Regions from separate parts of the Kluyvera sp. CRP genome, predicted to be linked through region 1. Evidence: riboswitches for the same ligand, from Rfam matches in the RefSeq annotation. Region 1 holds a riboswitch; the other holds the start of a gene.
The links. Region 1 has a riboswitch for cobalamin ahead of K7B04_RS09755 (cobyrinate a,c-diamide synthase). Riboswitches for the same ligand answer to the same signal wherever they lie in the genome.

Region 1 (10,930 bases):
GATGCAAAAAGGCGAGGTACTCGACGCCGCGGGTCTGGAAGCCTGTCTGCGTGCGCTGTGCGATGAGCACATTGCGCTGACGCTGGCGACAGCGCCCGACGACGCGCGTTGGCAGGCCACTCAGGCACAAATGCCTGAACTGGCGGCGCGTCAGGTGCTGCGTCGCGTCGTGGACGACTGGCGAGTCACCAGCTATTCCGGCCTGCAACAACGCGGCCACAGCGTGGCGCAGGATCTGCTGCCGCGTCTGGATATTGACGCCGCCGGCGCACAGGAAACGCTGCCGGAACCGACGCTGACGCCGCATAATTTCCCGCGCGGCGCATCGCCGGGGACTTTCCTGCACAGTCTGTTTGAAGACCTCGACTTTACCCAGCCGGTTTCATCCGAATGGATGCTGGAAAAGCTGCAAAGCAACGGCTTTGGCGAAGAATGGGAGCCGGTGCTGACGGCGTGGATTTCACAAGTGCTGGCCGCGCCGCTGGCGGATACCGGCATTGCGCTTAATCAGTTGAGCGCACAGCAAAAACAGGTGGAAATGGAGTTTTATTTGCCCATCAACCGGCCGCTCGACCCGCTGGCGCTGGATGCCTTAACCCGCCGCTATGACCCGCTTTCGGCAGGCTGCCCTACGCTCGATTTCCGCCAGGTACGCGGCATGCTGAAAGGCTTTATCGACCTGGTGTTCCGCCACGATGGGCGCTACTACCTGCTCGACTACAAGTCCAACTGGCTGGGAGAGAACGGTGAGGCCTACACCCAACAGGCGATGGCCGAAGCGATGCAGTCGCACCGCTACGACTTGCAGTATCAGCTCTATAGCCTGGCGCTACACCGCTATCTGCGCCATCGCATTGCCGATTATGACTATCAACGCCACTTCGGCGGAGTGATTTACCTGTTCCTGCGCGGCGTTGACCGCGACGCGGGGCAGCAAGGGATATTCACTACCCGGCCAGACCCCGCGCTCATTGCGGCCATGGATGCACTGTTTGCCGGAGAAGGCGAGGAGATGGACGCATGAGTCTCGAACAACGTTTGCTGGATGCCGTTGAGCAGCGTCTGCTGCGCCCGCTGGACGTACAGTTTGCGCTGATGGTCGCGCACGACGAGCACCCGGCGGTGATGCTGGCGGCGGCGATGCTCAGCCGCGATACCGGCGAAGGGCACGTGTGCCTGCCTCTGTCGCACCTGAGTGCGACGATGCAGGCGAAAGGGCGCGCGCGTGAATTCTGGCAGCAACTGTTCACCGATGCCGACGCGCCAGAAGACTGGGCTGAGCTGTTGCTGGCGTCTAAGGCCGTGAGTGCCGGTGAACGCCCGTCGCCGCTGATACTGAGCCGTGACCGGCTGTACCTCAACCGCATGTGGCATAACGAGCTGACGGTGGCGCGCTTCTTTAGCGACACCCAGGTTCCGCTGGCGGTAGACGAGGCGCAGCTCCAGCAGACACTGAGCGCGCTGTTCCCCACCAGTGACAACGTCGACTGGCAGAAAGTCGCTGCCGCCGTTGCGCTGACGCGGCGTATTTCGGTGATCTCCGGCGGCCCTGGCACCGGGAAAACCACCACCGTCGCCAAACTGCTGGCGGCGCTGGTACAGATGGCGAATGCCGAAAAACTCCGTATTCGCCTGGCGGCCCCGACGGGTAAAGCGGCTGCGCGCCTTACCGAATCTTTGGGCGCGGCGCTGCGTAAACTGACGCTAAGCGACGCGCATAAAGCGATGCTGCCGACCGAGGCCAGCACGCTGCACCGCCTACTGGGCGCGCAACCCGGCAGCCAGAAAATGCGCTACCACGCGGGCAACCCGCTGCACCTTGATGTGCTGGTGGTCGACGAAGCCTCAATGATCGACCTGCCGATGATGGCGCGGCTGATTGACGCGCTGCCGCCGCACGGGCGAATCATCTTCCTCGGCGACCGCGATCAGCTGGCGTCGGTTGAGGCGGGCGCGGTACTGGGGGATATCTGTAGCTGGGTGAACGCTGGCTATACGCCTGAACGCGCGGCGCAGCTAAGCCGCCTGGTAGGGAGCGACCTCCCGGCGGGTGAAGGCCAAACGGCGGGGGCGCTGCGCGACAGCCTCTGCCTGCTGCGCACCAGCTACCGTTTTGGCAGCGACTCGGGGATTGGGCAACTGGCGGGTGCGGTAAACCGGGGCGATAAAAAGGCCGTTGGCGAGGTCTTCGCCCGCGGCTTTAGCGATATCGAACTTAAACCGCTGCGCGCGACGGATGATTATGCCGCCATGCTCGACGATGCGCGGATGGGCTACGGTCATTATTTACAGCTTTTACGCGAGCAGGCCGAGCCCGCGGAGGTGCTGGCGGCGTTCGGTGAATATCAACTGTTGTGCGCGCTGCGGGAAGGGCCGTGGGGCGTCGGCGGGCTGAATACGCAGTTCGAACAGCTGTTGGCGCGTCATCGCCTGATTCAGCCGCAGCGCCACTCGCGCTGGTATGAAGGTCGCCCGGTGATGATTAGCCGTAACGACAGCGCGCTGGGGCTGTTTAACGGTGATATCGGCGTGGCGTTAGAGCGTGGGCAGGGGATGCGTGTCTGGTTCCCGATGCCGGACGGGACCATTAAATCGGTGCAGCCAAGCCGTCTGCCGGATCACGATACCGCCTGGGCGATGACGGTGCATAAATCGCAGGGTTCCGAGTTTACTCACGCCGCACTGGTACTGCCGACGCAGCTGGTGCCGGTGGTGAGCCGTGAGCTGGTCTACACCGCGATTACTCGCGCGAAGTCACGCCTGTCTATGTATGCCGATGAAAATCTGCTGGCCGCGGCGATTGCTACGCGTACAGAACGGCGCAGCGGGTTGTCGGCGATATTTGCGGAGATGGCATAGCGGTAAGCGTGGGCACAAAATGCTCCCTCTCCCTTTGAAGGGAGAGGGCCGGGGTGAGGGTTGGGGGCTCCGTGCAGGCATTCCCCTCACCCTAACCCTCTCCCCAAAGGGGCGAGGGGACCGCTCGGCGCAGCTAGACTAAATCCGCCATCAGCACCTTCGAACGACGCTGATAGTTATAAAGCTGCTTCTTACTCTCCGGCAGCAACTCGACATCAACCGGTTTAAACCCACGCTCCTGGAACCAGTGAATACTGCGGGTGGTCAGCACGAACAGATGATTCAGCCCCATTTGCTTCGCCTGCGCGGTAATGCGCTCAAGGAGCACTTCGCCGCGCGAGGAGCTGCGATAGTCCGGATGCACCGCCACGCAGGCCATTTCGCCAATCTTCTCTTCCGGGAACGGATAGAGTGCGGCACAGGCGATGGTGGTGTTATCGCGTTGAATAATCGTGAACTTGTCGATCTCCATCTCCAACTGCTCGCGGGAGCGACGCACCAGAATCCCCTGCTGCTCCAGCGGCGCAATCAGGTCGAGGATACCGCCGATATCGTTAATGGTGGCGCGGCGGATCTGCTCGGCGCTCTCCATCACAATTTGCGTACCGATACCGTCGCGTGAGAACAATTCCTGCAACAGCGCGCCGTCTTCCTGATAGCTGATCAGGTGGCTGCGACGCACGCCGCTGCGGCAGGCTTTCACCGCGCCGCGCAGGAAGCGCGCGGTACCGGAGAGGTAGTCGCCTTCCTGCTCCAGCTCTTCGATGCGCGCCTGCGCTTCGTTCGGGAACAGCTCAGGAACGATTTCACCGGCTTCGTTGTAAACGCCCTGCGACGAGCAGAAGCCAATCATCTTCTCGGCCTTCAGCTTAATCGCCAACTGAGTGGCAATTTCTTCCGAAGTCAGGTTAAAACTTTCGCCGGTGACGGAGACGGCAACCGGCCCCATCAGCACAATGGCGCCGCTGTCGAGCTGGCGGTGGATTGCCTCTTCATCAATACGACGAATACGCCCGCTGTGACAGTAGTCGATACCGTCATCCACGCCCAGCGGCTGGGCGATGATAAAGTTACCGCTGACCACATTGATGTGCGCGCCCTGGAGCGGTGTATTGTTCAGGCTCATCGACAGACGCGCGGTGATATCCAGCTGCAGTTGGCCCGCTGCCTGCTTAACCAGTTCAAGGGTTTTGCTATCGGTGACACGAATGTGTTTATGATAGGTTGGCTGATGCTGATGTTCGGCCAGATTGGCGTCGATTTGCGGACGCGCGCCGTAGACCAGCACCAGGCGGATGCCCAGGCTGTGCAGCAGCCCTATATCATTGACAATGCTTGAAAAGTTCTCATGCTCAATGGCTTCGCCGCCAAGCATGATGACAAACGTCTTGCCCCGATGAGCGTTAATATAGGGGACTGAATGACGAAACCCCTCGACCAGTTCGGTTCTACGTTCCTTCACCACGGCACAACCCTCAATGCATGATTATTCGTAATAAGTGTATTTTTATTCTGTTTTTGCGCTAAACGCAAGCCGGAATTTGCCTAAACATGGGAAAAATCTCCGCCAAATTTCGCTTAACCAACGAATGTTTACCCTTTTATAGATGACAGTTTATTCGCCTTTGGTTAAAGTTTTCGGTCAATCATATTTTGCTTAATTTGAAATCGTCTTTTTTTGCCTGGGATAGAGCATGTCAGGAAGTCAGTCTTTGAGTCGTCGCCGCCTGTTAAAAGGGGCGGGCGCCATGTGGTTGCTAAGTGTCAGTCAGGTTGGTTTCGCTGCCGTCAGTCAGGTGGTGGCCGTCCGCATCTGGCCTGCGTCCAGCTACACGCGCGTTACGGTGGAGTCCAACCGCGTGCTCAAGTATCGGCAGTTTGCGTTGAGCAATCCCGACCGCCTGGTGGTTGATCTTGAAGGGGTGAACCTCAACTCGGTGCTGAAAGGGATGGCGGCGCAGATTCGCGGCGACGATCCGTTCATTAAATCCGCGCGTGTCGGCCAGTTCGACCCGCAGACCGTGCGCATGGTGTTTGAGCTGAAGCAGGACGTCAAACCGCAGCTGTTTGCCCTCGCGCCGGTTGCCAACTTTAAAGAACGTCTGGTGATGGATCTCTACCCCGCTAACGCGAACGATGTGCAGGACCCGCTGCTGGCGCTGCTGGAAGAGTACAACAAAGACGGCCTCGAAAAGCAGGTGCCGCCAGCGCAGAGCGGGCCGCAGCCGGGGAAAGCCGGTCGCGATCGACCAATTGTCATTATGCTTGACCCCGGACACGGCGGTGAAGACTCCGGGGCGGTGGGGCTGTATAAGACGCGGGAAAAAGACGTGGTGCTGCAAATTGCCCGTCGCCTGCGCGCGCTGATTGAGAAAGAAGGCAACATGAAAGCCTACATGACGCGCAACGAAGATATCTTTATTCCGCTGAAGGTGCGGGTGGCCAAAGCCCAGAAACAGCGCGCCGACCTGTTTGTTTCTATTCACGCGGATGCCTTCACCAGCCGCCAGCCGAGCGGCTCATCGGTGTTTGCGCTTTCCACCAAGGGAGCCACCAGTACGGCGGCGAAATACCTCGCGCAGACCCAGAACGCCTCGGACTTGATCGGTGGCGTCAGCAAAAGTGGCGACCGCTACGTCGACCACACCATGTTCGATATGGTGCAATCGCTGACCATCGCCGACAGCCTGAAGTTTGGGAAAGCGGTGCTCAAGAAGATGGGGCAGATTAACAACCTGCATAAAAATCAGGTTGAGCAGGCCGGATTCGCGGTGCTGAAAGCGCCGGATATTCCGTCGATCCTCGTCGAAACAGCGTTTATCAGTAACGTTGAAGAAGAACGTAAGCTGAAAACCGCGAAGTTCCAGCAGGAAGTGGCCGAGTCGATCCTCGCCGGGATTAAGGCCTACTTCGCCGACGGCGCAACGCTGGCGCGGCGCGGGTAACCGGGCGTGTCGCGTCTGAAAAGCGCCCACGGCGGCAATATCCGCGAAGCGGCGGCGCTGATGGGAGTTTCCGCCGACCAACTGCTGGATTTCAGCGCCAACATTAACCCGCTGGGCATGCCTGAAAGCTTAAAACGCGCGATTGTCGCCCAGCTCAGCTGCGCCGAACGTTACCCTGACGTCGAGTATCAGCAGCTGCATCAGGCGCTGGCGGCGCACCATGGTGTTCCGGCGACGTGGATCCTTGCGGGAAACGGTGAGACAGAATCCATCTTTACGCTCGTCCAGGGGCTGCGCCCACGCCGGGCGATGGTGGTTGCGCCCGGGTTTGCCGAATATCGCCGGGCGCTGGAAACCGTTGATTGCGCCATCGAGACCTTTTTCCTGCGTGAAGAGGACGACTGGCAGCTGACTGACCGTATTCTCCCGGCGCTGACCGCCGAGCTGGACTGCCTGTTTCTTTGCACGCCAAATAACCCTACCGGCCTGCTGCCGGATGGCGCGCTGCTGACGGCAATCGCCGAACGCTGTCGCGCGCTGGAAATCGCGCTGGTCCTCGACGAAGCCTTTCTCGATTTTATTCCCGATGAAGCGGGCTTTATCCCACGGTTGGCGCAGTATCCGCACGTCTGGGTGCTGCGATCGCTCACCAAATTCTATGCCATTCCCGGCCTTCGGCTGGGCTATTTGCTGAACAGCGATGAACGAGCGGTAGCCTGGCTGCGTCAGCGGCAGATGCCGTGGTCAATCAACGCTTTTGCCGCGCTGGCCGGCGAGGTGGTGCTCAACGATCATGATTATCAACAGGCGACGTTTCGCTGGTTAGCTGACGAAGGCACGCGCTTTTACCGGGCACTGGGTGAGATTGAGGGGCTGAAGGTGTATCCGGGGTGGGCGAACTACCTTTTCCTGTGCTGCGAGCGAGCGGAGGTTGATCTGCAGTATGCGCTGCTGGAAAAACAGATTCTGATTCGCAGCTGCGCCAACTATCCGGGGCTGGACGGGCGCTACTTCCGCGTGGCGATTCGCAGTCGCCAAGAAAACCAGCGGTTATTGACGGCGCTGCGTCAGGCGCTGGCCTGAACCCCGCCATTCACTGACGCGAGCAGATGCCGCTGCGGCCAGTGCGCCGCCAGGTCGCGCTGTGCCAGTGCCCAGTGCAGATAATCCACATCATGATAGCGACGGTCGAGCATCAGCCCGACCACGCTGCCGCTGTGCGCCACCGTCAGGCCGTACAGGCCACACCGCTCGACAAGTGAAAGCAGCGCCGTAAAACCCGGCTTTGGCAGCAGAGTCTGGCTCGCAACAGCGCTGAGCGTCGCCGCTTCGCCGAGCAGGCTGGGATTGCTGCCTGTGCAGGCGGTTTGTACCTTATCCCATGCCTGTTGCAGCACCCCGGCGTTGGCCTCCAGCGCCGTGCGTCGCGGCAGGCGGTGATAGTCGGCGGTGCGAAGCTGAACCGGGCTCTCCAGCACCAGCAGGTCAAAATGGGGGGCGGGGGCGCAGGCAATCTGGGTTTGGGCATGGTGGTGATCGAAAAGCGTCAGCGCATGAAACAGGGTGCTGTCCGTCGGCTCCAGCGATACGCACAGCGCCGCCAGTTCAGATTCACTGAGTGAATGTCCTAAATGATGCGCAGTGGCAACGGCAGTGGCGGCAATATCAGCGGTGCTGCTGGCCATCCCTTTCGCCACGGGAATGGTCGAGTCAATCTCAATGCGTAGCGTCTGGCTCAGCGTTGGCGGATAGCCCCAGCGCGCCAGCAGCGTATTGACCATCGCCCGCGCTAGCGGTCGCTCATTGACGAGCGGCACGCCCTCGCGCACTTCCACGGTGCTATACCAGTCTATCGGGCAGGAGACGAGCTTTTCGCTGCCGAGAATCCAGCCCTGAATCAGTTCCCCACCGGAGGCGGGACAGCGCGCCACGCTCATGATTTTCCTTGCCTTGCCAAACGAAATATAACTACCGTAAATAAATATGCCGGTATTGTCATAGCGCAACGAAATCCTTCTTTCGCGGCGCTAGAGTAACCTGCTTTTTATTTTATGCGGGCCGATGTGCCGGCATAAATCTGCAACCAACAGGTTTGGCATAGTATGTGCCAGGGAAGAGGGTGTAAATCCCTCGCAGCCCCCGCTGCTGTGATGCTGACGACCCCGTGAAGACCACTGATCCTGAGGATCGGGAAGGACGGGTAAGGATGACGCTAAGCCAGAAGACCTGCCTGTTGGCCATTCACAACAACTTCGGTGGGAAGTGGGTTGCTTTGAGTCGCACAGTCTTCGGACTGGGCGTGCGCACGGCTATACCCGAGAACCACCCTGAATAGGGTCAGGGTATGGCAGCCAGACAGCACGCATTTATCCTCGCAGGCACCGGCAGCGGCTGTGGTAAAACCACGGTGACGCTCGGCCTGCTGAGGCTGCTTCAGCAGCGCGGCCTGCGCGTTCAGCCCTATAAAGTCGGCCCGGACTACCTCGATACCGGCTGGCACACCGCACTGTGTGGCGTCGCGTCCCGCAATCTCGACGGCTTTATGCTGCCCCCTTCTACGCTCAATGCGCTGTTCGGCGAACAGATGCAGCAGGCCGATATTGCCGTTATTGAAGGCGTGATGGGCCTCTATGATGGTTACGGTACCGACCCCAACTATTGCAGCAGCGCGGCGATGGCTAAACAGCTGGGCTGCCCGGTCATTCTGCTGGTGGACGGCAAGGCGGTCTCCACCTCCATTGCCGCCACGGTAATGGGGTTTCAGCACTTCGACCCGAGCCTGAATATCGCGGGCGTCATCGTCAACCGCGTCAACAGCGACAGCCACTTCCAACTGCTGAAAAACGCCATTGAGCGCTATTGCGACCTGCCGGTGCTTGGCTACGTGCCGCGCGCGGAAGGGGTATCACTGCCGGAACGTCACCTTGGTCTGGTCACCGCCCGAGAATCGCTCATCGATGCGCAGCCGTGGCAGGATTTCGCCGCGACGCTGGAACGGACGCTGGATGTCGATCGTCTGCTGGAGCTGAGCGTATTGAACACGTTACCGCCGGGCGAGTGGCCGCCGATGCCAGCCAGCGGCGAGGGGCTTACCCTCGCGGTCGCAGATGATGAAGCGTTCAATTTCTACTACCCGGATAATCTCGCGCTGCTGGAACGCGCGGGCGTGACCCTTGTCCGCTTTAGCCCATTGCATGATACGGAACTTCCCGACTGCCATATGATCTGGCTCGGCGGCGGCTACCCGGAACTGCACGCCCGAGCGCTTGCCGCCAACGCGCCGATGCTGGCCCAGCTGCGGGCGGCGCATGAGCGCGGCGTGGCGATTTACGCCGAATGCGGCGGCCTGATGTATCTCGGCACCACGCTGGAGGATGCGCAGGGCGAGGTATACGCCATGGCAAACATTCTCCCCGGCGACAGCAAAATGGGCAAACGTCTCACCCGTTTTGGTTACTGTGAAGCGCAGGCTGAGCAGCAAACGCTGCTTGCCGCGCCCGGCGAAGTGCTGCGTGGTCACGAGTTCCACTACTCTGATTTCACCGCTCGACTCCCGGCGGCGATGGCCTGCCGAAAAACTCGCGATGGCGTCGTGCTTCAGCGATGGCAGGGGGGCTGGCAGCTTGGCAACACGTTTGCCAGCTATCTCCACGTTCACTTTGCCCAGCGCCCCGACATGCTGAATCACTGGTTCGCCGCCGCAAGGAGCGTTCTATGACGCTACTCGCCTGGTGCTGTGCATGGCTGCTCGACTTTCTTATCGGCGATCCGCAGAGCTGGCCGCATCCCGTGCGCTGGATAGGTAACCTGATTCATTTCGTTCAGCGCGTCGTGCGCCGTATTTGTCGCAGAGATCGCGCCCTGCGTATCGGCGGCGGCGTGATGTGGCTGGCGGTGGTAGGGCTGACCTACGGCATCGCCTGGGGCGTGCTGCACCTGGCGACGTTGATTCACCCGTGGCTGGGCTGGGGCGTTGAGGTCTGGATGATTTTCACCGTGCTGGCCGGACGCTGCTTGGCCCGCTCTGCACAGGATGTTGAGCGCCCGCTACGCGCGGGCGACCTGGCCGAGAGCCGAATTAAACTCTCATGGATTGTCGGCCGTGATACTTCACAGCTCCAGCCGGAGCAGATTAACCGTGCGGTGGTGGAGACAGTGGCGGAAAACACCGTTGATGGCATTATCGCGCCGCTCTTCTTCCTGCTGCTCGGCGGCGCGCCGCTGGCCATGGCCTACAAAGCCGTCAACACCCTTGATTCGATGGTGGGTTACAAACATGAAAAGTACCGCGCTATCGGCATGGTCAGCGCCCGGCTGGATGATGTCGCCAATTTTATTCCCGCTCGCTTGAGCTGGCTGCTGATAAGCGTAGCCGCATTTCTTTGCCGTTTTGACGGCCCGCGCGCGCTGCGCATCGGCTGGCGTGACCGTTACAACCACAGCAGCCCGAACTGCGCGTGGTCAGAGGCCGCCGTCGCCGGGGCGCTGGGCGTGCGGCTCGGCGGCCCGAACGACTATTTTGGTCAGCGTGTGGAGAAGCCGTGGATCGGCGATGCCCGACGCGCTATCGCCATCGATGACATTTCCCGAACGATACGACTGATGTGGGTGGCCTCCACGCTGGCCCTGCTGCTGTTTATGGCGGTCAGGTACGGATTGATGGGCGCGGCCTGAGGAGAACAGCATGAACTATATCCAGCAACCGCAAGCGATTGAGCGCAAGAGCTTCGAAATCATCAGCGACATTATCACGCAAACCCGCCCGGCGTATCGTTTCGAAAGCCCGCTGCACGAGGCGATTATCAAACGGGTGATCCACACCACCGCCGATTTTGAGTGGCTGGATATTCTGTGGTTCGCGCCCGATGCCTTAACCCGGCTGAGTGCAGCGCTCAGCCGCCCATGCACGCTGTACACCGATACCACCATGGCGCTCTCCGGCATCAATAAAAATCTGCTGGCGACCTTCGGCGGCGAGTGCCGCTGTTACATCAGCGACCCGCGCGTGGTGCGCGAAGCCAAAGCGCAGGGCATTACCCGCTCGATGGCGGCGGTGGATATTGCCGCCAAAGAAGAGGGCGACAAAGTGTTCGTCTTCGGCAATGCGCCCACCGCGCTGTTCCGTT
Region 2 (10,930 bases), 1.1 Mb from region 1:
AGTCAAACTACCCACCAGACACTGTCCGCAACCCGGATCACGGGTCTACGTTAGAACACCAGCCATTAAAGGGTGGTATTTCAAGGATGGCTCCACACGAACTGGCGTCCGCGCTTCAAAGCCTCCCACCTATCCTACACATCAAGGACCAGTGTTCAGTGTCAAGCTATAGTAAAGGTTCACGGGGTCTTTCCGTCTTGCCGCGGGTACACTGCATCTTCACAGCGAGTTCAATTTCACTGAGTCTCGGGTGGAGACAGCCTGGCCATCATTACGCCATTCGTGCAGGTCGGAACTTACCCGACAAGGAATTTCGCTACCTTAGGACCGTTATAGTTACGGCCGCCGTTTACCGGGGCTTCGATCAAGAGCTTCGCGTTGCCGCTAACCCCATCAATTAACCTTCCGGCACCGGGCAGGCGTCACACCGTATACGTCCACTTTCGTGTTTGCACAGTGCTGTGTTTTTAATAAACAGTTGCAGCCAGCTGGTATCTTCGACTGATTTCAGCTCCATGGGTAAACCACTTCACCTACATATCAGCGTGCCTTCTCCCGAAGTTACGGCACCATTTTGCCTAGTTCCTTCACCCGAGTTCTCTCAAGCGCCTTGGTATTCTCTACCTGACCACCTGTGTCGGTTTGGGGTACGATTTGATGTTACCTGATGCTTAGAGGCTTTTCCTGGAAGCAGGGCATTTGTTACTTCAGCACCGTAGTGCCTCGTCATCACACCTCAGCGTTAGTAAGCGTCCGGATTTACCTAAACGCTCCGCCTACATGCTTAAACCGGGACAACCGTCGCCCGGCTAACATAGCCTTCTCCGTCCCCCCTTCGCAGTAACACCAAGTACAGGAATATTAACCTGTTTCCCATCGACTACGCCTTTCGGCCTCGCCTTAGGGGTCGACTCACCCTGCCCCGATTAACGTTGGACAGGAACCCTTGGTCTTCCGGCGTGCGGGTTTTTCACCCGCATTATCGTTACTTATGTCAGCATTCGCACTTCTGATACCTCCAGCATCCCTCACGAGACACCTTCGCAGGCTTACAGAACGCTCCCCTACCCAACAACACATAGTGTCGCTGCCGCAGCTTCGGTGCACAGTTTAGCCCCGTTACATCTTCCGCGCAGGCCGACTCGACCAGTGAGCTATTACGCTTTCTTTAAATGATGGCTGCTTCTAAGCCAACATCCTGGCTGTCTGAGCCTTCCCACATCGTTTCCCACTTAACTGTGACTTTGGGACCTTAGCTGGCGGTCTGGGTTGTTTCCCTCTTCACGACGGACGTTAGCACCCGCCGTGTGTCTCCCGTGATAACATTCTTCGGTATTCGCAGTTTGCATCGGGTTGGTAAGTCGGGATGACCCCCTAGCCGAAACAGTGCTCTACCCCCGAAGATGAGTTCACGAGGCGCTACCTAAATAGCTTTCGGGGAGAACCAGCTATCTCCCGGTTTGATTGGCCTTTCACCCCCAGCCACAAGTCATCCGCTAATTTTTCAACATTAGTCGGTTCGGTCCTCCAGTTAGTGTTACCCAACCTTCAACCTGCCCATGGCTAGATCACCGGGTTTCGGGTCTATACCCTGCAACTTAACGCCCAGTTAAGACTCGGTTTCCCTTCGGCTCCCCTATACGGTTAACCTTGCTACAGAATATAAGTCGCTGACCCATTATACAAAAGGTACGCAGTCACACCCCAAAGGGTGCTCCCACTGCTTGTACGTACACGGTTTCAGGTTCTTTTTCACTCCCCTCGCCGGGGTTCTTTTCGCCTTTCCCTCACGGTACTGGTTCACTATCGGTCAGTCAGGAGTATTTAGCCTTGGAGGATGGTCCCCCCATATTCAGACAGGATACCACGTGTCCCGCCCTACTCTTCGAGTTCACAACCTGTGCATTTTGGTGTACGGGACTATCACCCTGTACCGTCGGACTTTCCAGACCGTTCCACTAACACACAAGCTGATTCAGACTCTGGGCTGCTCCCCGTTCGCTCGCCGCTACTGGGGGAATCTCGGTTGATTTCTTTTCCTCGGGGTACTTAGATGTTTCAGTTCCCCCGGTTCGCTTCATTACGCTATGTATTCACGTAATGATAGTGTGTCGAAACACACTGGGTTTCCCCATTCGGAAATCGCCGGTTATAACGGTTCATATCACCTTACCGACGCTTATCGCAGATTAGCACGTCCTTCATCGCCTCTGACTGCCAGGGCATCCACCGTGTACGCTTAGTCGCTTAACCTCACAACCCGAAGATGTTTCTTTCGATTCATCATCGACTTGCGAAAATTTGAGAGACTCGAACACACCGCTTATCTGTTCTTATTACGGAGAACAGACACAGTGTGTCGTTTCAATTTTCAGCTTGATCCAGATTTTTAAAGAGCAAAACTTCGCAGTGAACCTTTTCAGGTACACTCTGAAGTTTTCTTGGTTTGTTGCAGTAAAGATGGTGGAGCTATGCGGGATCGAACCGCAGACCTCCTGCGTGCAAAGCAGGCGCTCTCCCAGCTGAGCTATAGCCCCATCGTTTGACAGAATCTCTTAAAACCGTAATTCTTTCTGAGACAAGGCGTGGAACGGCGAAGCATACTGAAGTATGCGAGTCGTTTCACAACGCGGTATCAGGAAGAATTTGGTAGGCCTGAGTGGACTTGAACCACCGACCTCACCCTTATCAGGGGTGCGCTCTAACCACCTGAGCTACAAGCCTGCAGAGATTCTTTACTGCTATTTTTCATCAGACAATCTGTGTGAGCACTTCAAAGAACGCTTCTTTAAGGTAAGGAGGTGATCCAACCGCAGGTTCCCCTACGGTTACCTTGTTACGACTTCACCCCAGTCATGAATCACAAAGTGGTAAGCGCCCTCCCGAAGGTTAAGCTACCTACTTCTTTTGCAACCCACTCCCATGGTGTGACGGGCGGTGTGTACAAGGCCCGGGAACGTATTCACCGTAGCATTCTGATCTACGATTACTAGCGATTCCGACTTCATGGAGTCGAGTTGCAGACTCCAATCCGGACTACGACATACTTTATGAGGTCCGCTTGCTCTCGCGAGGTCGCTTCTCTTTGTATATGCCATTGTAGCACGTGTGTAGCCCTACTCGTAAGGGCCATGATGACTTGACGTCATCCCCACCTTCCTCCAGTTTATCACTGGCAGTCTCCTTTGAGTTCCCGGCCGAACCGCTGGCAACAAAGGATAAGGGTTGCGCTCGTTGCGGGACTTAACCCAACATTTCACAACACGAGCTGACGACAGCCATGCAGCACCTGTCTCAGAGTTCCCGAAGGCACCAAAGCATCTCTGCTAAGTTCTCTGGATGTCAAGAGTAGGTAAGGTTCTTCGCGTTGCATCGAATTAAACCACATGCTCCACCGCTTGTGCGGGCCCCCGTCAATTCATTTGAGTTTTAACCTTGCGGCCGTACTCCCCAGGCGGTCTATTTAACGCGTTAGCTCCGGAAGCCACGCCTCAAGGGCACAACCTCCAAATAGACATCGTTTACGGCGTGGACTACCAGGGTATCTAATCCTGTTTGCTCCCCACGCTTTCGCACCTGAGCGTCAGTCTTCGTCCAGGGGGCCGCCTTCGCCACCGGTATTCCTCCAGATCTCTACGCATTTCACCGCTACACCTGGAATTCTACCCCCCTCTACGAGACTCAAGCTTGCCAGTTTCAAATGCAGTTCCCAGGTTGAGCCCGGGGATTTCACATCTGACTTAACAAACCGCCTGCGTGCGCTTTACGCCCAGTAATTCCGATTAACGCTTGCACCCTCCGTATTACCGCGGCTGCTGGCACGGAGTTAGCCGGTGCTTCTTCTGCGAGTAACGTCAATCGCTGCGGTTATTAACCACAACGCCTTCCTCCTCGCTGAAAGTACTTTACAACCCGAAGGCCTTCTTCATACACGCGGCATGGCTGCATCAGGCTTGCGCCCATTGTGCAATATTCCCCACTGCTGCCTCCCGTAGGAGTCTGGACCGTGTCTCAGTTCCAGTGTGGCTGGTCATCCTCTCAGACCAGCTAGGGATCGTCGCCTAGGTGAGCCGTTACCCCACCTACTAGCTAATCCCATCTGGGCACATCCGATGGTGTGAGGCCCGAAGGTCCCCCACTTTGGTCTTGCGACGTTATGCGGTATTAGCTACCGTTTCCAGTAGTTATCCCCCTCCATCGGGCAGTTTCCCAGACATTACTCACCCGTCCGCCACTCGTCACCCGAGAGCAAGCTCTCTGTGCTACCGTTCGACTTGCATGTGTTAGGCCTGCCGCCAGCGTTCAATCTGAGCCATGATCAAACTCTTCAATTTAAGTTTGATGCTCGTGAATTAAACTTCGTAATGAATTACGTGTTCACTCAGAGACTTGGTATTCATTTTTCGTCTTGCGACGTTAAGAATCCGTATCTTCGAGTGCCCACACAGATTGTCTGATAAATTGTTAAAGAGCAGTGCCGCTTCGCTTTTCTCAGCGGCGCGGGATGTGCATATTACGCTTTCCCGCTTCAGAGTCAAGCGTTTATTTCGCTTTTCTCTGTTGAGATTCTCAGGAGAACCTCCCTGACCCGGCGGCTTATAATCCGTTGTTCCGTGTCAGTGGAGGCGCATTATAGGGAGTTCTGAGACGTTGACAAGCCCTGTTTTAAAAAAACTTTTCAACCGCCTCTTTTTTGAACAAATCAGGCTGAAACAGGTAGTTTTTCGAGCGTTTCAAAGCCATAACGCTGTAAAACGGGTAAAAGTTGTTCAGTTTCTGCCGTCAGGGCCATGCAATAAGCCAGATTCGCGTCGCTCGATTTTGCATCCGGCGCTTCATGTTCCAGCAACCAGGCCGTACGCCGTGCAATCGCCGCGCCGGAATCCACCAGGCGCGTTCCTTCCGGCAGCACCTGCAGCAACTCCTCTTGTAATAGAGGGAAGTGGGTACAACCGAGTACAACGGTATCCGGCGGCTCCGGCATCCGCAGCCACGGGCGCAGAATACGACGTAGCTCTTCCAGCGAGACCGGTTCTCCGTGCAGTTTTGCTTCCGCCAGCTCCACCAGCTCGGCGGAACCTAACATCTCAATGCGGCATTCATTCGCAAAGCGCGCGATCAGCTCGTGAGTATAAGGACGTTTCACCGTACCCCGCGTCGCCAGCAGCCCCACAATGCGGTTAGCCGACAGCCGTGCCGCCGGTTTAATAGCGGGTACGACGCCGACAACCGGGAAGGCGAATTTTTCGCGCAGCGCAGGCAGCGATACCGTGCTCGCCGTGTTACAGGCAATCACCGCCAGCGCTAACGGATAGCGCTGCTGTACCGCAGTCACGATTTCCAGGACTCGCTCGACGATAAATTCCTCGCTCTTCTCCCCATAGGGAAACGCGACGTTATCGAAAGCGTAGATGTAATGGAGATCCGGCAGAAGATGCCGGATCTCATCATAGACCGACAGCCCACCGACGCCAGAGTCAAAGACCAGCACGGTGGGACGTGGTTCAGAAGGTGTAGCTGCCAGACAAGGTGTATTCCCGTCCTGCAGTTTGGTAGCCATAAACTGTCTCGTAATCTTTATCGAACAGGTTGGCTATTTTACCACGAACTGTCAGGTGTGAGGTGACCGGATACGACAATCCGATATCCCAGAGGCTGACCCCACCCATTTTGACATCGCGACCATTGTCATAGTCGTTGTCGTAACGCTCCCCGAGGTACTGGTACATGACGTTCCAGCCAAGGTCGGCGACTTGCCCGGTCAATTCATACTTCACCTGCTGCTTGGCGCGGCGGTAGAGTACTTTATCCGTCTGGTCATCGCGCGGGTCGACATATTGCAGCGTCAGGTGATGATCCACCGGGCCGGTAGTGATGTTGCCCGTCCACTCCACGCCTTTAATAGTGGCCGACTTCACGTTGATATACTGATTGTTCTTGTAGTCAATCAGGTTCTGGATTTCGTAATGGTAGGCGGAGAGACGCCAGTCAAGCGGCCCGGTTAAACCCTCCAGACCCGTTTCCCACTGCTTAGACTCTTCCGGTTTCAGGTTTGGGTTAGCGGCGATGCCGGGACCATAAGAAGAGGCAAAGCGCGTTGCGCCGAACTGCTGGCCCAGCGAAGGCGCCAGGAAACCCGTGCCATAGGAGAGCGTCGCGCGATAGCCATCGACAAACTCCCAGCCCGCGGCGGTCTGCCAGGTACCGTGCCAGCCGAACTGCTCATCGTGATCCTCACGTCCGGACGCTTCCAGCGTCACCGCGTCAATCTGCTGCTGCCCGGTCAGGTACAGCCCGGTGGTATCACGTTTGTAAGTATCCGAGAGAGTTGTACTGCTGGACGTCAGCTTCTCCTGCTTCCAGTCCACGCCGCCGCTAATCGCCCCGTGCCCGACTTCAACGTTATTACCCCACTGGATGTAGCGCTGCTCCATATCATCCAGCGTAGCGTCACCCGCATAGCGACCGAGATCGTTACTGTAGTTGTAATTCTTCAGACGCTGGTAGTTGGCGATCAGTTGAGAGGAGTAGATACCGGAGTTGTAGCGCAGGCCGGTGTCCCAGGATTGGTTGTAGCTCTGACTTTCGTCATTGCCACCCGCATAGCCGTATGAGCCCTGATCGTAGTCGCTGTTGGCGGTATAGCCGTAACCACGGAAAAAGCCGGAGAAATTATCGTCGAACTTATGCTGCACGCCGCCGAGGAACAGTTTATTACGATAACCGTCGCGATCGCTGTCGCCGCTGTAAGGGGAGTTTGGCTGAACGTTGAAGCCATTCGTCGTCTGGTAAGCGCCCGCCGCGGTCACCACCGTGTCGCCAAAGCGTTTGTTCACCGCGCCGTCGTAGGTTTGATAGCCATCGGTCCCCACGCCTGCGTTAATCTGCGCGCGTTCATTGTCGCTCATAGTAATGATATTGACGACACCACCGATGGCTCCGGAACCATAAACCGCTGAACGCGGCCCGCGAATATATTCCACGCGCTGCACCAGTGAAACGGGGATTTGGCTGATATCAATACCGTTGGAAATGCCCGCACGCGCCATCGGCACGCCGTCAATCAGCGCCAGAACATGACGCCCCTCAGTACCACGTACATAAAGAGAGCTGCTGTTACCCATGCCGCCGGTCTGCGAAATATCCACGCCGGGAAGTCGGCGCATCACATCATTCAGGTCTTTTGATTGCCAGCGCTGAATATCATCACGCGTGACCACATCGGTCGGCGCCAGTACAGTATTCACAGGTTGTTGGAAGCGATTAGCGGTGACCACTAACGTGTCTGAATTGCTGTCCTGCGCCCAGCCGGAAAAAGCCGTGACGGATAACGCCGTCATCAGCGAAGCTTTTTTAATCATTTTTCAAAGCATCCGAAACAGAAAAAGGATGCCGCAGGCTTTATCAGTTGCTCGCGACGATAAAACCTCATGCGACGTCATCCGGCAGGTCTTCGGGCTTGGAGGCTATAATAGAGAAACGATGACTTCCCACGGCAAGCCGCAGTGTCTGCACTTCGTGCGCTCGTCTCTCACCATCCTTACCGCTGCGCGTCAGCCCCAGATTTACACTGGATTCCCTTTTAACTCACAGGACCGGTACGCGAATGCTACATTTAGTTACATATAGATGTCCAGACTGCTATTTACGATTTTCACCTGCATCGATACTGGACATCCCCTGAGCAGGCCCTACAATCCCCGCGTACTTTTATTATTCAGGATGCATCATGACCCCCGAACACCTCCCAACCGAACAGTACGACGCACAGCTCGCCGAGAAAGTGACTCGCCTGCAAACGATGATGGCGCCGTTTAGCGCACCCGCGCCGGAGGTGTTCCGCTCGCCGGTCAGCCACTACCGGATGCGCGCCGAATTTCGCATCTGGCACGACGGCGATGATCTGTACCACATCATGTTCGACCAGCAGACCAAAAGCCGCATCCGCGTCGACGCCTTCCCGGCCGCCAGCGAACTGATCAACACGCTGATGACCGCGATGCTAGACGGCGTGCGCGAGAACCACGTCCTGCGTCATAAGCTTTTCCAGATTGACTACCTCACCACGCTGAGCAATCAGGCGGTCGTCTCACTGCTGTATCATAAAAAGCTCGATGACGCATGGCGCGAGCAGGCCGACGCGCTGCGCGATGCGCTACGTGCCCGGGGGCTGAATGTGCACCTGATTGGCCGCGCGACGAAAACCAAAATCGAGCTGGATCAAGATTATATCGATGAGCGCCTGCCGGTAGCGGGCAAAGAGATGATCTACCGTCAGGTCGAGAACAGCTTCACCCAGCCGAACGCCGCCATGAACATCCAGATGCTGGAGTGGGCGCTGGACGCCACGAACAATTCACAGGGCGACCTGCTGGAACTGTACTGCGGCAACGGCAACTTCTCGCTGGCGCTGGCGCGTAACTTCAACCGGGTGCTGGCCACTGAAATCGCCAAGCCGTCCGTCGCGGCGGCGCAGTACAACATTGCCGCCAACCAGATCGACAACGTGCAGATTATCCGCATGGCGGCGGAAGAGTTCACTCAGGCGATGAACGGTGTGCGGGAATTTAACCGCTTGCAGGGCATTGATCTGAAAAGCTATCAATGCGAAACGATTTTCGTCGACCCACCGCGCAGCGGGCTGGATAGCGAAACGGAGAAGATGGTGCAGGCGTATCCGAACATTCTGTACATCTCCTGTAACCCGGAGACACTGTGCCAGAACCTGGAAACGTTGAGCCAGACGCACAAGGTGTCACGCCTCGCGCTGTTCGATCAGTTCCCGTATACCCATCATATGGAATGCGGCGTGCTGTTAACGAAGAAGTAAGACTGAAGGTAGGCCGGATAAGCGTAGCGCCATCCGGCCTGGGCGATAATTACGATTCCTGCCTGCGGTTACGCAACTTCACGCCAATCCAGAAGACCATCGCTACCGACAGTACCGCCGGGAAGAAGTTAGAACCGATATCCGGGTACTCCGCACGCACCACGGTGCTATACAGCAGCACGCCAAGGATAAAGCAGCCAGCTGCCAGGCCAGGCAGCCCTACCGGCATCGTGCGGTTCTGGTAGCGCTGATGCAGGCAATAGACCGTCAGCACCAGCGAGATAATGGGAAAAATGGAGAAAGGTACAATGGAGCTAAACAGGGCTGCAAACGTGCCGTTAATCGATAAGCCAGCTAACAGCGCCAGCAGCAGCGTACCCTTTTCTTGACCTGACTGTTTCATTGCTCGTTTACCACCTTATTCGGACTGATGTGTCGTCTTCTCTTGTTCACGGCGATACCAGTAGTATGCGCCTTTGGAGATCATCCGTAACTGCAGCACCAGCCGCTCTTCCAGCTGTCGGCGCTGCTCAAGGCTAACATCCAGAGCCTCCGCTCCCGCGCTAAATACGATTGTCACCATCGCCTCTGCCTGCGCTTCCGTGAACGCACGAGGCATATGGTTTTCGATTTCCAGATAGTCAGCAAGTTCCGCAATGAAGTGCTGAATTTCACGCGCCACCGCGGCGCGGAAGGCGGCAGACGTCCCGGAACGTTCACGCAGCAGCAGGCGGAAGGCGTTCGGGTTGTTACCAATAAATTCCATAAAGGTTGAGACGGAAGTGCGGATCACGCTGCCACCTTTGGCGATACGCTGGCGTGCCTGGCGCATCAGCTGGCGCAGCATCAGGCCGCTTTCGTCGACCATGGTCAGCCCCAGCTCGTCCACATCACGGAAATGGCGATAAAAGGAGGTTGGCGCAATTCCCGCCTCACGCGCGACTTCGCGCAGGCTCAAGCTGGCAAAACTACGTTCAGCACTCAGTTGACTGAATGCCGCTTCGACCAGCGACCGCCGGGTTTTTTCTTTTTGTTGCGCTCTAACACCCATCACGATAACTGAATCCTTCCACATGACATGCTGGCACTATACCAGAGATTAAAACGAATCGACTTACGTCGCTTTGTTAATGATTGTTTACATGCTATTTATGCTATTTCGTATGAAAAAAGCCCAACGATAATTGGGTTATATCTTCGATGATGTTATGATTCTGTTGCTTTTATGTATAAGAACAGGTAAGCCCTACCATGCCACATTCCTACGATTATGATGCAATAGTAATTGGTTCCGGCCCCGGCGGCGAAGGCGCTGCTATGGGTCTGGTGAAGCAAGGAGCCCGTGTCGCCGTTATTGAGCGTTATCATAATGTCGGCGGCGGCTGTACCCACTGGGGTACCATCCCGTCCAAAGCTCTTCGCCATGCCGTCAGCCGTATTATCGAATTCAACCAGAACCCTCTCTACAGCGACCACAGCCGACTTCTCCGCTCTTCCTTTGCCGACATCCTGAATCATGCCGATAGCGTTATCAATCAGCAAACTCGCATGCGTCAGGGTTTTTATGAGCGCAATCACTGTGAAATGCTGCAGGGAGACGCCCGTTTCGTCGATGAACACACCATCGCGCTGGAATGCCCGGACGGCTCCGTTGAAACGTTAACCGCCGATAAATTCGTGATCGCCTGCGGTTCACGCCCGTATCGTCCGGCCGACGTGGATTTCACTCATCCGCGCATTTACGACAGCGATTCCATCCTGAGTCTGCACCACGAACCGCGCCACGTCATTATCTACGGCGCCGGGGTTATTGGCTGCGAATACGCATCTATCTTCCGTGGCATGGACGTGAAAGTTGACCTGATCAACACCCGCGACCGTCTGCTGGCCTTCCTCGATCAGGAGATGTCAGACTCGCTTTCTTATCACTTCTGGAACAGCGGCGTGGTCATTCGCCACAACGAAGAGTACGAGAAGATTGAAGGCGTGGACGACGGCGTGATCATGCACCTGAAGTCCGGCAAAAAGCTCAAGGCCGACTGCCTGCTGTTTGCCAACGGCCGTACCGGCAACACCGACTCACTGTCGCTGGAAAATATT

Region 2: linked by a shared signal. The riboswitch ahead of btuB (TonB-dependent vitamin B12 receptor BtuB) and the one ahead of K7B04_RS09755 (cobyrinate a,c-diamide synthase) in region 1 are both predicted to bind cobalamin.

The regions. Positions count from the first base shown of each region.
Region 1 covers NZ_CP082841.1:2,070,575-2,081,504, forward strand. Annotated here, with positions in the region: gene recB (exodeoxyribonuclease V subunit beta) at 1-1,024, shown strand, start outside; gene recD (exodeoxyribonuclease V subunit alpha) at 1,021-2,859, shown strand; gene argA (amino-acid N-acetyltransferase) at 2,993-4,324, opposite strand; gene amiC (N-acetylmuramoyl-L-alanine amidase AmiC) at 4,554-5,804, shown strand; gene cobD (threonine-phosphate decarboxylase CobD) at 5,811-6,887, shown strand; gene K7B04_RS09750 (L-threonine kinase) at 6,872-7,741, opposite strand; cobalamin riboswitch at 7,876-8,053, shown strand; gene K7B04_RS09755 (cobyrinate a,c-diamide synthase) at 8,149-9,522, shown strand; gene cbiB (adenosylcobinamide-phosphate synthase CbiB) at 9,519-10,478, shown strand; gene K7B04_RS09765 (cobalt-precorrin-8 methylmutase) at 10,489-10,930, shown strand, end outside.
Region 2 covers NZ_CP082841.1:936,572-947,501, forward strand. Annotated here, with positions in the region: rRNA gene K7B04_RS04285 (23S ribosomal RNA) at 1-2,253, opposite strand, end outside; tRNA gene K7B04_RS04290 (tRNA-Ala) at 2,462-2,537, opposite strand; tRNA gene K7B04_RS04295 (tRNA-Ile) at 2,648-2,724, opposite strand; rRNA gene K7B04_RS04300 (16S ribosomal RNA) at 2,795-4,334, opposite strand; gene murI (glutamate racemase) at 4,703-5,560, opposite strand; gene btuB (TonB-dependent vitamin B12 receptor BtuB) at 5,505-7,361, opposite strand; cobalamin riboswitch at 7,427-7,615, opposite strand; gene trmA (tRNA (uridine(54)-C5)-methyltransferase TrmA) at 7,730-8,830, shown strand; gene K7B04_RS04320 (YijD family membrane protein) at 8,880-9,233, opposite strand; gene fabR (HTH-type transcriptional repressor FabR) at 9,249-9,884, opposite strand; gene sthA (Si-specific NAD(P)(+) transhydrogenase) at 10,082-10,930, shown strand, end outside.